Alicycliphilus denitrificans K601: one gene and its partner. The protein of the gene in region 1 interacts with the protein of each later gene in a pairwise test. Links are inferred from orthologs where the notes say so. Each region holds a gene or a part of one and is shown on either strand. Other genes may lie near its edges.

What was found.
Region 2: the proteins of gyrB (region 1) and gyrA interact in binary tests that used the Escherichia coli proteins (3 or more experiments, as listed by UniProt). The link is inferred for Alicycliphilus denitrificans K601 from one-to-one orthologs.

What each region holds. Positions count from the first base shown.
Region 1 is NC_015422.1:2,561-12,109, forward strand. What follows is about bases 1-3,107. They hold gyrB (DNA topoisomerase (ATP-hydrolyzing) subunit B), read left to right. Parts: upstream 1-316; coding sequence 317-2,899; downstream 2,900-3,107. Other genes in these bases: dnaN (DNA polymerase III subunit beta), read left to right, coding at 1-198; ALIDE2_RS00030 (hypothetical protein), read left to right, coding at 2,964-3,107. Outside these bases: more of ALIDE2_RS00030, read left to right, coding at 3,108-3,596; ALIDE2_RS24145 (helix-turn-helix domain-containing protein), read right to left, coding at 3,587-4,717; ALIDE2_RS00055 (hypothetical protein), read right to left, coding at 6,712-7,182; ALIDE2_RS25140 (hypothetical protein), read right to left, coding at 7,245-7,409; ALIDE2_RS00060 (YkgJ family cysteine cluster protein), read left to right, coding at 7,906-8,319; ALIDE2_RS00065 (CaiB/BaiF CoA transferase family protein), read right to left, coding at 8,344-9,537; ALIDE2_RS00070 (enoyl-CoA hydratase/isomerase family protein), read right to left, coding at 9,547-9,549. UniProt on the Escherichia coli protein: DNA gyrase negatively supercoils closed circular double-stranded DNA in an ATP-dependent manner to maintain chromosomes in an underwound state.
Region 2 is NC_015422.1:2,078,239-2,084,316, reverse strand. The notes cover bases 294-3,504. They hold gyrA (DNA gyrase subunit A), read left to right. Parts: upstream 294-664; coding sequence 665-3,304; downstream 3,305-3,504. Other genes in these bases: serC (3-phosphoserine/phosphohydroxythreonine transaminase), read left to right, coding at 3,371-3,504; ompA (outer membrane protein OmpA), read right to left, coding at 294-437. Outside these bases: more of ompA, read right to left, coding at 1-293; more of serC, read left to right, coding at 3,505-4,480; pheA (prephenate dehydratase), read left to right, coding at 4,599-5,699; ALIDE2_RS09885 (prephenate dehydrogenase), read left to right, coding at 5,710-6,078. UniProt on the Escherichia coli protein: A type II topoisomerase that negatively supercoils closed circular double-stranded (ds) DNA in an ATP-dependent manner to maintain chromosomes in an underwound state.

The DNA of each region.
Region 1 (9,549 bases):
GCCGTGGACGAGCTCGACATCGACTACGGCGGCGACAGCATCGAGATCGGCTTCAACGTGACCTACCTCATCGACGTGCTGGCCAACATGGGCCAGGACATGGTGAGGATGGAACTGGCCGACGGCAACAGCTCGGTCGTCTTCGGCATCCCCGACAACACGCACTTCAAGTACGTCGTGATGCCCATGCGCATTTGAAACTATTGTTTTAATAGCTGCAAGCGCTTGATGGACGGGCGCTAGCACCTATTTCCGCTTAGAGAAGAATTTCGGCCCCTCGCCACGCGCCAGGGGCCCACCGGCCCCAAGGCATTCCATGACCGACGAGAACCAGCCCGATCCCCAGACCACGGCCCCCGCAAGCGTTGACGCCGGCGGCTACGGCGAAGGCGCCATCCAGATCCTGGAGGGCCTGGAGGCCGTGCGCAAGCGTCCGGGCATGTACATCGGCGACACGAGCGACGGCACGGGCCTGCACCACCTCGTGTTCGAGGTGGTGGACAACTCCATCGACGAGGCGCTGGCCGGGCATTGCGACGACATCGTCGTCACCATCCACACCGACAACTCGATCTCGGTGATCGACAACGGCCGCGGCATCCCCACGGGCGTGAAGATGGACGACAAGCACGAGCCCAAGCGCTCGGCGGCCGAGATCGCGCTCACCGAGCTGCACGCGGGCGGCAAGTTCAACCAGAACAGCTACAAGGTCTCGGGCGGCCTGCACGGCGTGGGCGTGTCGTGCGTGAACGCGCTGTCGAAGAAGCTGCGCCTCACCGTGCGCCGCGACGGCAAGACGCACCAGCTCGAATTCTCCAAGGGCGTGGTGCAGAACCGCCTCATCGAGGTGGTGGACGGCTTCGAGGTCTCGCCCATGAAGATCGTAGGCCCCACGGAGAAGCGCGGCACCGAGGTGCGCTTCCTGCCCGACACCGAGATCTTCAAGGAGAACAGCGACTTCCACTACGAGATCCTGGCCAAGCGCCTGCGCGAGCTCTCGTTCCTCAACAACGGCGTGCGCATCCGCCTCATCGACGAGCGAACGGGCAAGGAGGACGACTTCTCCGGCGCCGGCGGCGTCAAGGGCTTCGTGGAGTTCATCAACGGCACGAAGAAGGTGCTGCACCCCACGGCCTTCCACGCCACGGGCTCGCGCCCGGCCGAGAGCTACGGCGGCATCCCCGGCACCGAGATCGGCGTCGAAGTCGCCATGCAGTGGAACGACGGCTACAACGAGCAGGTGCTCTGCTTCACCAACAACATCCCCCAGCGTGACGGCGGCACCCACCTCACGGGCCTGCGCGCCGCCATGACGCGCGTGATCGGCAAGTACATCGAGCAGAACGAGCTCGCCAAGAAGGCCAAGGTGGACGTGAGCGGCGACGACATGCGCGAAGGCCTGTGCTGCGTGCTGAGCGTCAAGGTGCCCGAGCCCAAGTTCAGCAGCCAGACCAAGGACAAGCTCGTCAGCAGCGAGGTGCGCGCGCCCGTGGAGGACATCGTCGCCAAGGCGCTCACCGAGTACCTGGAGGAAAAGCCCCAGGACGCCAAGATCCTGTGCGGCAAGATCGTCGAGGCCGCGCGCGCGCGCGAGGCCGCGCGCAAGGCGCGCGAGATGACGCGCAGGAAGGGCGTGCTCGACGGCATGGGCCTGCCCGGCAAGCTGGCCGACTGCCAGGAGAAAGACCCGGCGCTGTGCGAGATCTACATCGTCGAGGGCGACTCCGCCGGCGGCAGCGCCAAGCAGGGGCGCGACCGCAAGTTCCAGGCCATCCTGCCGCTGCGCGGCAAGATCCTGAACGTGGAGAAGGCGCGCTACGAGAAGCTCCTGTCCAGCAACGAAATCATCACCCTGATCACGGCGCTGGGCACCGGCATCGGCAAGGCCAGCGAGGACGGCAACGGCAAGAGCGGCGCCGACGACTTCGACGCCGCCAAGCTGCGCTACCACCGCATCATCATCATGACCGACGCCGACGTGGACGGCGCGCACATCCGCACCCTGCTGCTGACCTTCTTCTATCGCCAGATGCCCGAGCTCGTCGAGCGCGGCCACATCTACATCGCCCAGCCGCCGCTCTACAAGGTCAAGAACGGCAAGGAAGAGCTGTACCTGAAGGACGCCGCCGCGCTCGACAACTTCCTGCTGCGCGTGGCGCTGAACCACGCCAGCATCAGCACCGGCGGCGACGCGCCCCGCACGCTGGCCGGCGACGAGCTCGCCACCCTGGCGCGCACGCACCAGCACGCCGAGCGCGTCATCGACCGCCTGTCGGCCTTCATGGACGCCGAGGCCCTGCGCGCCGCGGCCGACGGCGTGGCCTTCAACCTCGACACCCTGGAGGACGCCCAGGCCAGCGCCGTGCAGCTGCAGGCCAGGCTGCGCGAACTGAACACCAGCGGCGTGCCCGCCGACGTGACGGGCGAGATCGACCCGCGCACCGACAAGCCCATCCTGCGCATCAGCCGCCACCACCACGGCAACATCAAGAGCAGCCTCATCACGCAGGACTTCGTGGCCGGCGACGACTACGCCGCACTGGCCGAGGCCGCCGAGAGCTTCCGCGGCCTGATCCAGGAGGGCGCCAAGGTCATGCGCGGCGAGGGCGAGAAGCAGAAGGAGGAAAAGATCTCCGACTTCCGCCAGGCCATGCAATGGCTCATCGGCGAAGCCGAGCGCACCACCGCCCGCCAGCGCTACAAGGGCCTGGGCGAGATGAACCCCGAGCAGCTCTGGGAAACCACCATGGACCCCGAGGTGCGCCGCCTGCTGCGCGTGCAGATCGACGACGCGATCGAGGCCGACCGCGTGTTCACCATGCTCATGGGCGACGAAGTGGAGCCGCGCAGGGACTTCATCGAGACGAATGCGCTGCGCGCCGGCAACATCGACGTCTGATTCTTTGTGTAGGTAGCCTCATAACCTGAGAAATCGAGACCCATAAGTTGAGAAATGCCGCCCCATGAACGCCGCCCCTCAGCTTGTACTCATTGATACAAATTGCTTGGTGAGAGCGTATTTCTCTCCACTACGCCCCATTCTTGGGAGGCCGGTGGCGGGCTACGAGCTAAAGACGCTCAATGGCTTGGCGGCGGAGCTGAAAAATTTAGCGAAACGCCCAGACTTGGCTTGGCTCAGTGACCAAGTCATCGTTAACGAAGTTGACGCGGCCACCGTCACGCTTACGAAGGCGCAGCGCCAAGCAATCGACCAAGACGCTTTAGAAATCCAGAAGGTTGGCAACGCAGCCCTCTATGAAGACTACAGAGATAGAAAGCTTAAGGTACGTCGAGCGCTTACGCTGGCCGATTCGAAAGCTCTGGCGGCCTGCCTTGAGCTGAATGCCGCGCTATCAACCGATGAGTGGCCACTCCGCCTCGTGTCCGAGATGTATGACTACGACAACGGGGACTCTGTTCGGCTCTTTTCGAGTGTGGAGTTAATTGCGTTGTTAGAGCACGAAGGGCTAATCAACCGCGAGACCAGGATTAGGACCTATGCGGACTGGTTAAAAAACGGAGAGAAGCTACTAAGAGAGTCGCCAGACATCTACTCTCGACTATTCAATGAGCCCCCACCGACTGCTCAGGACTGATGCTCCCAAAGCACGTGCGACAAGCTTAGGGCGTCGCCTATACCAAGGTTTAAAACACTGGCAATAAAGGCCGGGTTACGCCCGCCTTCGGTCTCTTGGAAGCTCTGAATGGCCCTAAAAACAGGCGTCTTGTAATACTCCCCAGCCTTAACCACATACTCCTGTTGTGAGGGGGTATCACTTCCGGAAATCACCCGCGTCATCGTCGGCACATTAGCACGGCCCCTATTCCAAGCAGCATAAAACTTTGGGGTATCCAGGCCCGTTTTCATACCGTATAGCTGTTCGCTCAAACGGTCTATAGCGCGCAAGATTGTGATAACAGAAACACCGAACCGTTTCGCGTACTCGGTGATGACCACCAATCCATCGCTTGATGCCCTTACGGCAGCCAAGCATTCATTCGCAACCTCATCGGGGAAGACCAACTGTTGCGCAAACTTCTCTGCAAAGGTCTCGCCATCTTCCTCCGAGAGAGCGTGCATGGTCAGACAGTGGCCGTACTCATGTGCAAGCCAATACTTATAGTCATCACTTCTGCAACCCAGATTGAACACAACCCAAAACGTTTTGGACTCTGGCAAGTAAACGGTCAGCGCGTTTTCGTGGCGCTCCTTGTTCAGGCCCCACATGACCGGCACAAAGATAGCCCCAAAAATATGGAAAAGTCTCTCAAGGTTCTCGTTGCTTAGAACGTCGTGGTTCGATAATCCAAGCGAAGCTCGAGCTCGCGTCGCAGCGTTGCGAATACGCTCTGCATCTAGGGAAGGTTCCCGCAGAAGTGGCGGCTCGAAATCAGGCCTTTCATCCACGAAAGGCAAGAGCTGCTCTAAATGGCGCGCCTGCTCTTCTGCAGCATCGCGCATGGGGCCCGAAACAGGTTTATTGAACTTGGTCCGGTAAGCAAACACCGGCGTAGGCGGCTGAACAACGTTCAGCAGGGTCTCGACCGGTATGCCAAGCACTTCGGACAATTTGGTGAGTTTACTTGGACGGGGAATTGACTCTCCGTTCAGCCAATTGGAGGTCGCTTCCTTGCTCACCGTGCAAGCCTCTGCCAAGGCCGTACCGGACATGCCGAGTCTGCGCATTGCGCCTTCAATGGCAGGGATATTCAGCATAGCGAGTGATGATATGGCGGACGTCAAGTTTCGTCAAGTTGTCGCTCTCAAGGCTTGCTGCGTCGCAAGCAGCTTGAGGACTGCCCGTGTGGCACCACACAGCTGTTCGACTGGCGCCACTTCGAAGAGCTCGGTCCTGGAGCCGGCTGTCAGGGTGAAGCTGCTGAATGAAACCAACTCTGAATCAGGAATAGCCACGGTATGCACCATGCTAGCCGACCGCCCGTAGCGCCGCCAACTGCTCCTTGCTGCCCGGGCGATACCTCGTTCTCTGCCCGAACTGCTTCACGTCACTGTCGCTAATGGTGAAAACTGTGGTGTGGTACAGACAGCCTCCGAACCCATTGCTGAGCCCAACATCCTGACCCCCGTAGACATTCTTTTCACCAGCTATCACCCAGACGGGCTCAAGCCCAGCCTGCGCCAGGCACTGCAGGAAATATTCCCGCGAAACCACGCTGAACCGCCCCGGCTTTCAAGGAGGCCGATTGGTTTAAGTTGACACCTCTGTCGAGGTGTCGCTGACGGCGAGTTGCCTCCAGTAGTTTGCCTCAGCTTCTGCCGGAGGGATGCCCCCAATCGGCGTGAGCAGTCGGACGTGATTGAACCAGTGCACCCACTGCAGGGTGGCCAGCTCCACGGATTCCCTGGTCTTCCAGGGTCCCCGGCGGTGAATCAGCTCGGCCTTGTACAGCCCGTTGATGGTCTCGGCCAGTGCGTTGTCGTAGCTGTCACCCCGGCTGCCCACTGATGGCTGGATACCCGCCTGGTCCAAGCGTTCGGTGTAGCGTATGGAAACGTATTGACTGCCCCTGTCGGAATGGTGCGTCAAGGCATGGGCTGCTGGCTGGCGGTCATACAGCGCCTGCTCCAGCGCATCCAGCACGAAGTCCGTTTGCATGCTGCGGCTGACCCGCCAGCCCACGATGCGCCGGGCGTACACGTCCACCACGAAGGCCACGTACAACCAGCCCTGCCAGGTGGAGACGTAGGTGAAGTCCGACACCCACAGCTCGTTGGGCCGGCTGGCCTTGAATTGCCGGTTGACGTGGTCCAGCGGGCACGGTGCCGATGTGTCCGGCGTGGTGGTGCGCACTGTCTTGCCACGGCGTGCTCCTTGCAAGCCCATGGCACGCATCAGGCGCTCGACCGTGCAGCGCGCCACTGCGATGCCCTCGCGGTTCATCTGCAGCCAGACCTTATCGGCCCCGTAGACCTGCCAGTTGGCGTGCCACACGCGCTGGATGTCGGCTTTCAAACCCTCGTCACGCTGGACGCGTTGACTGCGCAGTTGCGGGTTGCGTTGCCGGGCTGCGTGGCGCCAGTAACACGACGGGGCCATCTGCAGCACCCGGCAGATGGGCTCGACCCCGTAGTCATCACGGTGGCGGTCGATGTAGTTCTTCAAGACTTCAATCGGCGGTCGAGCTCCGCCTGCGCGAAAAACGCGCTGGCCGTCTTCAGGATGTCGTTGGCCCGGCGCAGCTCTTTGACCTCACGCTCCAGTTCCTTGATGCGCTGGGCGTCTGCCGTGGTGGTGCCGGGGCGCTGGCCGCTGTCGACCTCGGCCTTCTTGACCCAGTCATTCAAGGTCTGCGGCACGCAGCCAATCTTGGGCGCAATCGATTCAATGGCTGCCCACAGCGACGGGTAGTCGGCTCGGTGCTCCTGCACCATGCGAACGGCGCGCTCGCGGACTTCCGGGGAGAACTTCGGTGACTTGTTCATGGCTCCATCTTCTCAAGAGTTGGTGCCTCCTCGAAATCCGGGGCTGTTCACCACCGACCAGTGCCGCCAGTTTGGTTGAACCCATAACGGTCGCAACACCAGCCATCTTTGCCACCACACCGGAGACGGCGACACCCGCAGCGACACCGACGGCTCCCTGCACAACATGGGCCGCGACCTCCACCCGGTCCGACCCTTCCAATTTTTCTTGTGCCGATTTTTGGCCAGGCTCGGGTCCTTTGTGCTCCATTCGAGTTCCCTGCGCCTTAGGCCACTATGTAGTTCACTACCGCTTTGAAAATATCGACAAGCAGTTTAAAAAACTCCACTGCCAGCTTGACAGTGCTGTGCAGCATGGAGTCGCGTCCTCCCTCTTGGATGTTGTACCCATACAGTGCGACGAGTACGCCGACCAGGGGCGCGAGCAAAGCACCGATGAAAGGAATTGACGCGGATACGAGGGCGGAGACCGCCGCCCCAATGGCTACGCCAATCGCGAGGCCCGGGTTCGCCAAGAAGAAATCAACAATCTTTTTGATGATGATTTTTCCGACTGCGACGACCTCGCCACCGATGACCTTTGTTTTGTCCCAGAGGTCTTGCATCCGAGTAACAACTTCGGGAGGGAGGCCGCGGTCGAGCAGCGCCTTGGCTGCGGCTGCGAAGCTTTCGGCCTGCTGAGCCTCAGCGTTGATAACTGTCAGTTCAAGCAGTGCTACTTCGGGCTTCATCGTCACGGTTTTTCCTTCTTAAGGCGGGCTGAATCTCACTCATTATGCAGGTCGCCCAAGCGAAAAAATCAGCGATGACGCAGCCACATCCAAGCTCCCAGCGCAAGGAAAAACAGAATCGTGGCAACGCTGACCTTGAGGGCCATCGACAGTATCGAAGCGGTCACAGAGAGCGCCCCGAGTTTTACCAACATAGCGCTTGAGAAAACGACCAAAACGGCTGTCCAGAACATTGCAATCTCCGTGGTTGAAAACTGCAGTCTTACGCAGTGAACCGACAGGTCATGTCGTTTTTGGATGCTGTGTCCAAAAATGTGAAAGGGTCAGGCCACGAGCCACTGGTGCAGCGCACACCGGTTGCCCCCCGTGAAGAGGAAGGCTGTTTGGATAGCAGGTGTGACCTGCGATGCCTGGTTGGCTCTAGTCAAACAAGGCGTATAGTGCTTTTTCAGACGCAGAAGACGCTTTTTCATTGATGACCCACGCTGTTTTTGATGGGAGACGCCGCATCGCGGCGGACTCAGAGATGCCTGCAAAAACAGCGCTGGTAGAAATTTCTCAGCTTATGCGTCCAAATTTCTCAACTTATGCTTACCCATGACGCGTAAGTCGTTGATTCATAAGGCATGAAATTCTCGGCTTATGAGGTCACCTACACTTTGCCGCCGCCGAACTCGGGGCCGGGCGGCAGGCGCCGGCCATGACGCTCCCTTGCCACCACATGGCACCATGAGATCCCCCATCGCCATCGTCGACGTCGATCGCCCCGACACCTGGACCCGCTACCGCGCCGGCCTGTGCAACAGCTGCGCGGCCAACTGCTGCACCATGCCGCTGGAGGTGCAGCTGCCCGACCTTGTGCGGCTGGGGCTGGTCGATCCGTTCGAGGCGGAGCATGTCGCACCGAAGCTGATCGCCAGGCGGCTGCTCAAGGCCAGGCTCGTGGACCACTACAGCCCCAGGCACGGGCTCTTCACCATGGCGCGGCGCGCCGATGGGGACTGCGGCTTTCTGGACGCCGCGACCCGGCTGTGCACGGTGTACGAGCGGCGGCCCGAGACCTGCCGCCTGCATCCGCAGACGAAGAGCCCCAGGCCAGGGTATTGCGCCTATGGGGCGAGGACATTGCAGCGCCGCGGTTGAACGCCCGCGGCATGCCCGTCGCCGCTATCCGGGCCGGGGCGCCTGCCTGATCACGCCCCGCTCCAGCAGAAGCGCGATCTGCTCCTGCGACAGGCCGGCCTCTCCCAGCACCTGCAGGGTGCTCTGGCCGATCTCCTGCGGCCGCAGGCGGTAGCTGGCCGGCGTGCGGCTGAACTTGATCGGCGAGGCCACGGAGCGGAAGCCCTCCACCTCGGCCACCATGCCGCGGTGCGCCGTGTGCGGGTGGGCCAGCGCCTCGACCACGTTCTGGATCACACCACAGGGCACGCCCACCGCCACCAGCTTCTGGAACAGCGTCTGCGCGTCGAAGCTGCTGAAGGCGCTTTGCAAATCCTTCTTGAGTTCGAAGCGGTGCACGGCGCGCTGGGCGTTCGTGGCATAGCGCTCGTCCTCAGCCAGGTGCGCATGGCCCACGGCCTCGCACAGGCGCTGGAACTGGCCGTTGTTGCCCACGGCCAGGTAGATGGGCTCGGTGGCGGTGGCGTAGGTGTCGTAGGGCGCGATGTTGGGATGCCCGTTGCCCGAGCGCTGCGGCGCGCGCCCGGTGAACAGGGTGTTGATGGAGTGCGGGTACAGCGAGAAGAGCGCGCTGTCGAACAGTGCCGACTCCACCGACTGGCCCCGGCCGCTGCGCTCGCGCTCGTGCAGCGCCATCAGGATGCCGATGACGGCGTTGAGTCCCGTGGTCACGTCCACGATGGGCACGCCCATGCGCGTGGCCACGCCCTCGGGGTCGCCATTGATGCTCATCAGGCCGCTGAGCGCCTGCACCGCCGCGTCGTAGCCCGGCAGCCCGCCCAGCGGGCCGGTGGCGCCGAAACCGGTCACGCGGCAGTGGATCAGGCGCGGGAAGCGCTCGCGCAGCACCTCGTCGTAGCCCATGCCCCAGCGCTCCAGCGTGCCGACCTTGAAGTTCTCTATCAGCACGTCGGCGTCCTGCAGCAGGCGCATCACCACGTCGCGCCCCTCGGGCGCGGCCAGGTCCACGCACACGGTGCGCTTGTTGCGGTTGATGCCGGCGAAGTACGAGGCCATGCCGGCATCGTTGAACGGCGGCCCCCAGGTGCGGGTCTCGTCGCCTGCGGGGCCCTCGACCTTGACGACGTCCGCCCCGTGATCGCCCAGGATCTGCGCACACAGCGGACCGCCCAGCACGCGCGACAGGTCCACCACCTTCAAACCATCCAATGACGCCATTGCGGCCTCCTA
Region 2 (6,078 bases), 2.1 Mb from region 1 along the record:
ACGGCGATGATCACTTCGAGGTTGATGCCCTTGACCTTGGAGACCAGGTCGTCCAGCTTGGCCTTGCCTTCGGGCTTCAGCACGGATTTGTCGAAGTCGAAGAACGCGTCGGCAGCGTAGGTGACCTTGCTAGCGACGGCAGGAGCGGGCTTGGGTGCTGCGGGAGGAGCGGCCACAGGGGCGGGTGCGGGTGCGGGTGCGGGTGCCGCGGCGGCCTTCACCAGGGCGCCATCGCAGCCTTCTGCGGCGGTGGCGGGTGTCCAGTTGGCATCGCGCCAGCACAGTTCGTTCGTGCCGTTCTTCCAGACCAGTTCACCGGAACCGTTTTGCCAGTTGTCGATGACCTTACCGCCGTCTGCCGCCTTTACTTGGGCGCCAGCCGAGGTTGCAATCACGGCAGAGGCCAACAACATCGCCAATTTGTTCAGTTTCTTCATGGTTCTCCTCTTGGGGAAAAAGCCGCAGCCGTGCTGCGAATCGGGGACGTCGTCAGTGACCATCACCAAAAACGTTGAAATGATTGTGCCATACGTAACAACGCAAAGGCGTCTTTGACGGAGCATCAACAGTAGGACAAAAGCGCAATCCCCGGGATGTGTTGCTCAGCCGCGACATGGTCTTGCACCTAAAATGGTTGTTTCCCGCCGTCTCCACCGCCGTCGTCATGACCCAGTTCGCCAAAGAAACCCTGCCCATCAGCCTAGAAGAGGAGATGCGGCGCAGCTACCTGGATTACGCCATGAGTGTGATCGTGGGCCGCGCCCTGCCCGATGCCCGCGATGGTCTGAAGCCGGTGCACAGGCGCGTGCTGTATGCCATGCACGAGCTCAACAACGACTGGAACCGGCCTTACAAGAAGTCCGCTCGCATCGTGGGTGATGTGATCGGTAAATACCACCCGCACGGCGACAGCGCGGTGTACGACACCATCGTGCGCATGGCGCAGGACTTCTCGCTGCGCCACATGCTGGTGGACGGCCAGGGCAACTTCGGCTCGGTCGATGGCGACAACGCGGCGGCCATGCGCTACACCGAGATCCGCCTGGCGAAGATCGCGCACGAGATGCTGGCCGACATCGACAAGGAGACCGTCGATTTCGGCCCCAACTACGACGGCAGCGAGAAGGAGCCGCTGGTGCTGCCGAGCCGCCTGCCCAACCTGCTGGTGAACGGCTCCGCAGGCATTGCCGTGGGCATGGCGACGAATATTCCGCCACACAACCTCAACGAGGTGGTGGACGCTTGCTTGCATTTGCTGCGCAACCCCGAATCGTCGATCGACGAGTTGATGGAGATCATCCCCGCGCCGGATTTCCCCACGGCCGGCATCATCTACGGCATCCAAGGCGTGAAGGACGGCTACCGCACCGGGCGCGGCAAGGTGGTGATGCGCGCCAAGGTGCACTTCGAGGACATCGACCGCGGCCAGCGTCAGGCGATCATCGTCGATGAGCTGCCCTACCAGGTCAACAAGAAGACGCTGCAGGAGCGCATGGCCGAGCTGGTGCACGAGAAGAAGCTCGAAGGCATCAGCCACATCCAGGACGAGTCGGACAAGTCCGGCATGCGCCTGGTGATCGAGCTCAAGCGCGGCGAAGTGCCCGAGGTGGTGCTCAACAACCTGTACAAGCAGACGCAGCTGCAGGACACCTTCGGCATGAACATGGTGGCGCTGGTGGACGGCCAGCCCAAGCTGTGCAACCTCAAGGAGCTGATCGAGGTCTTCCTGCAGCACCGCCGCGAGGTGGTGACGCGGCGCACGGTGTTCGAGCTGCGCAAGGCGCGCGAGCGCGGCCACGTGCTCGAGGGCCTGGCCGTGGCGCTGGCGAACATCGACGAGTTCATCCGCATCATCCGCGAGTCGCCCACGCCGCCCGTGGCCAAGGCCGAGCTGATGGCGCGCTCGTGGGACAGCCAGCTGGTACGCGAGATGCTGACGCGCACGCGCGAGGACGGCGGCGTGGTGAACGCCGACGACTACCGCCCCGAGGGACTGGAGCGCGAATTCGGCATGCAGGAAAGCGGCCTGTACCGCCTGTCGGACACGCAGGCGCAGGAGATACTGCAGATGCGCCTGCAGCGCCTCACGGGCCTGGAGCAGGACAAGATCGTGGCTGAGTACAAGGACGTCATGGCGGTCATCGAGAACCTGCTGGACATCCTGGCCAAGCCCGCGCGCGTCTCGACGATCATCGGCGAGGAGCTCTCCGCCCTGCGCCAGGAGTTCGGCCAGACCAGGCTGGGCGCGCGCCGCTCCACCATCGAGCACAGCGCGCAGGATCTCTCGACCGAGGACCTGATCACGCCCACCGACATGGTGGTGACGCTGAGCCACACGGGCTACATCAAGAGCCAGCCCCTTTCCGAATACCGCGCGCAGAAGCGCGGCGGGCGCGGCAAACAGGCCACGGCGACCAAGGAAGACGACTGGATCGACCAGCTCTTCATCGCCAACACGCACGACTACATCCTGTGCTTCTCCAACCGCGGCCGGTTGTACTGGCTCAAGGTCTGGGAAGTGCCCGCTGGTTCGCGCAATTCGCGCGGGCGGCCCATCGTCAACATGTTCCCCCTGCAGGAGGGCGAGAAGATCAACGTGGTGCTGCCCCTCACGGGCGAGATGCGCAGCTTCCCCGCCGACCGCTACGTGTTCATGGCGACCAGCATGGGCACGGTGAAGAAGACGGCGCTCGACGAATTCTCCAACCCGCGCAAGGCCGGCATCATCGCCGTGGGCCTGGACGAGGGCGACTACCTCATCGGCGCGGCGCTGACCGACGGCGAGCACGACGTGATGCTCTTTTCCGACAGCGGCAAGGCCGTGCGCTTCGACGAGAACGACGTGCGCCCCATGGGCCGCAACGCGCGCGGCGTCAAGGGCATGCAGCTCGAGGACGGCCAGAGCGTGATCGCCATGCTGGTCGCCGAGGACGAGAACCAGAGCGTGCTCACCGCCACCGAGAACGGCTACGGTAAGCGCACCAGCATCACCGAGTACACGCGCCACGGCCGCGGCACCAAGGGCATGATCGCCATCCAGCAGAGCGAGCGCAACGGCCGCGTCGTGGCCGCCACGCTGGTGCACGCCGACGACGAGATCATGCTGATCACCGACACCGGCGTGCTGGTGCGCACGCGCGTGTCGGAGATCCGCGAGCTCGGCCGCGCCACGCAGGGCGTGACGCTGATCTCGCTGGACGAGGGCGCCAAGCTCAGTGGCCTGCAGCGCATCGTGGAGAACGACGCCAATACCGCCGAGGCCGATGGCGCGGACACGGCTCCTGCCGCGGACGACCCGCATTGACTATCGAAAACAATAGCTGCCAGCGCTTTCCGCAAAAGCGCTGGAGGCATATTTGACTGAAACACCATGAACCGCCCCTACAACTTCTCGGCCGGCCCGGCCGCCATCCCTGAAGAAGTGCTGCAGCAGGCTGCCGCCGAGATGCTCGACTGGCACGGCAGCGGCATGGGCGTGATGGAGATGAGCCACCGCGGCAAGGAGTTCATCGCCATCTACGAGCAGGCCGAGGCCGACCTGCGCGAGCTGCTCGCCATTCCGCCCGGGTTCAGGATCCTGTTCATGCAGGGCGGCGGCATCGCCGAGAACGCCATCGTGCCGCTGAACCTCTCGCGCGCGGCCACGGTGGACTTCGTGGTCACGGGCTCGTGGAGCCAGAAGTCGCGCAAGGAGGCGCAGAAGTACGCCGCCGAGGTGCGCACCGCCGCATCGAGCGAGGAAGGCGGCTTCACCACCCTGCCCGACCCGGCCACGTGGCAGCTCTCGCGCGGCGCGAGCTACGTGCACGTCTGCAGCAACGAGACCATCCACGGCATAGAGTTCCAGGAACTGCCCGACCTGCGCGCGCTGGGCTGCGACGCGCCGCTGGTGGTCGATTTCTCGTCGCACGTCGCCTCGCGCCCCGTGGACTGGAGCCGCGTGGGCCTGGCCTTCGGCGGCGCGCAGAAGAACATCGGCCCCGCGGGCCTGACGCTGGTCGTGGTGCGCGAGGACCTGCTGGGCCACGCGCTGCCCATCTGCCCGAGCGCCTTCGATTACAAGATCGTGGCCGACAACCAGTCCATGTACAACACGCCGCCCACCTGGGGCATCTACATGGCGGGCCTCACGTTCCAGTGGCTCAAGCGCCAGCGCGAGGGCGACGCCACGGGCGTGGCCGCGATGGAGCGGCGCAACATCGCCAAGGCGAAGCTGTTCTACGACTACATCGACGGCTCGCAGTTCTACGTAAACAAGGTGGCGGCCAACTGCCGCTCGCGCATGAACGTGCCCTTCTTCCTGCGCGACGAATCGCGCAACGAGGCGTTCCTGGCCGGTGCCAAGGAACGCGGCCTGCTGCAGCTCAAGGGCCACAAGTCCGTGGGCGGCATGCGCGCCAGCCTCTACAACGCCATGCCGCTCGCGGGCGTGCAGGCGCTGGTGGACTACATGCGCGACTTCGAGCGCGCCGCCACCTGAATCCACTCATAAAAAACGAGCTGGCAGCGCTTGATATTCAAGGCTTTCAAATAGGTTTCATGCTGAAAACCCACAGGGACAAGCGCCAGCAGCTATCAAAACCATGGCAGACAAACCAATGAGCACCACCCCGCAGGCCAGCCCCGCGCTGGCCGATCTGCGCGTGCAGATCGACTCGCTGGACCACCAGCTGCTCCAGCTCGTCAACCAGCGCGCCCGCGTGGCCGAGCAGGTGGGCGAGCTCAAGAAGCGCGAGGGCACGCCCTTCTTCCGCCCCGACCGCGTGGCGCAGGTGATCGAGAAGATCCAGGGGGCCAACCCCGGCCCGCTCAAGAACGCGCACGTGGCCGCCATCTGGCGCGAGATCATGTCCGCGTGCCTGGCGCTCGAATCGCCCCAGCGCGTGGCCGTGCTGGGCCCCGAGGGCACGTTCTGCGAGCAGGCGGCCATCGAGTACTTCGGCGGCGCGGCCGACCTGATGTACTGCAACAGCTTCGACGAGGTGTTCCACGCCACGGCCGCGGGCAGCGCGCAGTACGGCGTGGTGGGCGTCGAGAATTCGAACGAGGGCGTGGTCACGCGCTCGCTCGACATGTTCCTGCACACGCCCTGCCACGTGGTCGGCGAGGTGAGCCTGCTGATCCGCCACAACCTGCTGCGCAGCGTCAACTCGGCCGAGGGCATCGAGGCCGTGCTGGCCCACCCGCAGGCACTGGCGCAGTGCCACGCGTGGCTCGCCAAGCACCTGCCGCATGCCGAGCGCCGCCCGGTGTCGAGCAACGCCGAGGGCGCGCGCCTGGCCGCCACCAACCCGGCCTGGGCCGGCATATCGAGCGAGCGCGCGGCCCAGCAGTACGGCCTGCACGTGGTGGCACACGCCATCCAGGACGACGCCTACAACCGCACGCGCTTCGCCATCATCTGCCTGCCGCACACGCTGGCCACGCCCGCGCCCACGGGCCGCGACTGCACCAGCCTCATCATCTCCGTGCCCAACCGCCCCGGCGCGGTGCACGACCTGCTGGTGCCGCTGAAAAAACACGGCGTGTCCATGACCCGCTTCGAGTCGCGCCCCGCGCGCACCGGCCAGTGGGAGTACTACTTCTACATCGACCTCGAAGGCCACCCCGCAGAGGCCAACGTGGCCGCCGCGCTGGCCGAGCTGCAGCAGCTGTGTGCCTTCTACAAGCTGCTCGGCACCTACCCCGTCGCTGCGTGAGGAGCGGGCCATGTTTGAACAACTCGGCCTGATCGGCTGCGGCCTCATGGGAGGCTCGTTCGCGCTGGCCATGAAGAAGGCCGGCCTGGTGCAGCGCGTGGTGGGCTACAGCAAGTCACCCTCGACCACCGAGCGGGCGCGCCAGCTCGGCGTGATCGACGTGGAGGCGCCCTCGGCCCTGCTGGCCGCCGCCGGCGCCGACATCGTGCTGCTGGCCGTGCCCGTGGCCGCCACCGAGGCCACGCTCAAGGCCATCAAACACCTGGTCACGCCGCAGATGCTGGTGATGGACGTAGGCTCCACCAAGGCCGACGTGGTGAAGGCCGCGCGCAGCGCGCTGCAGGGCCAGCTCGGCAGCTTCGTGCCCGCGCACCCGATC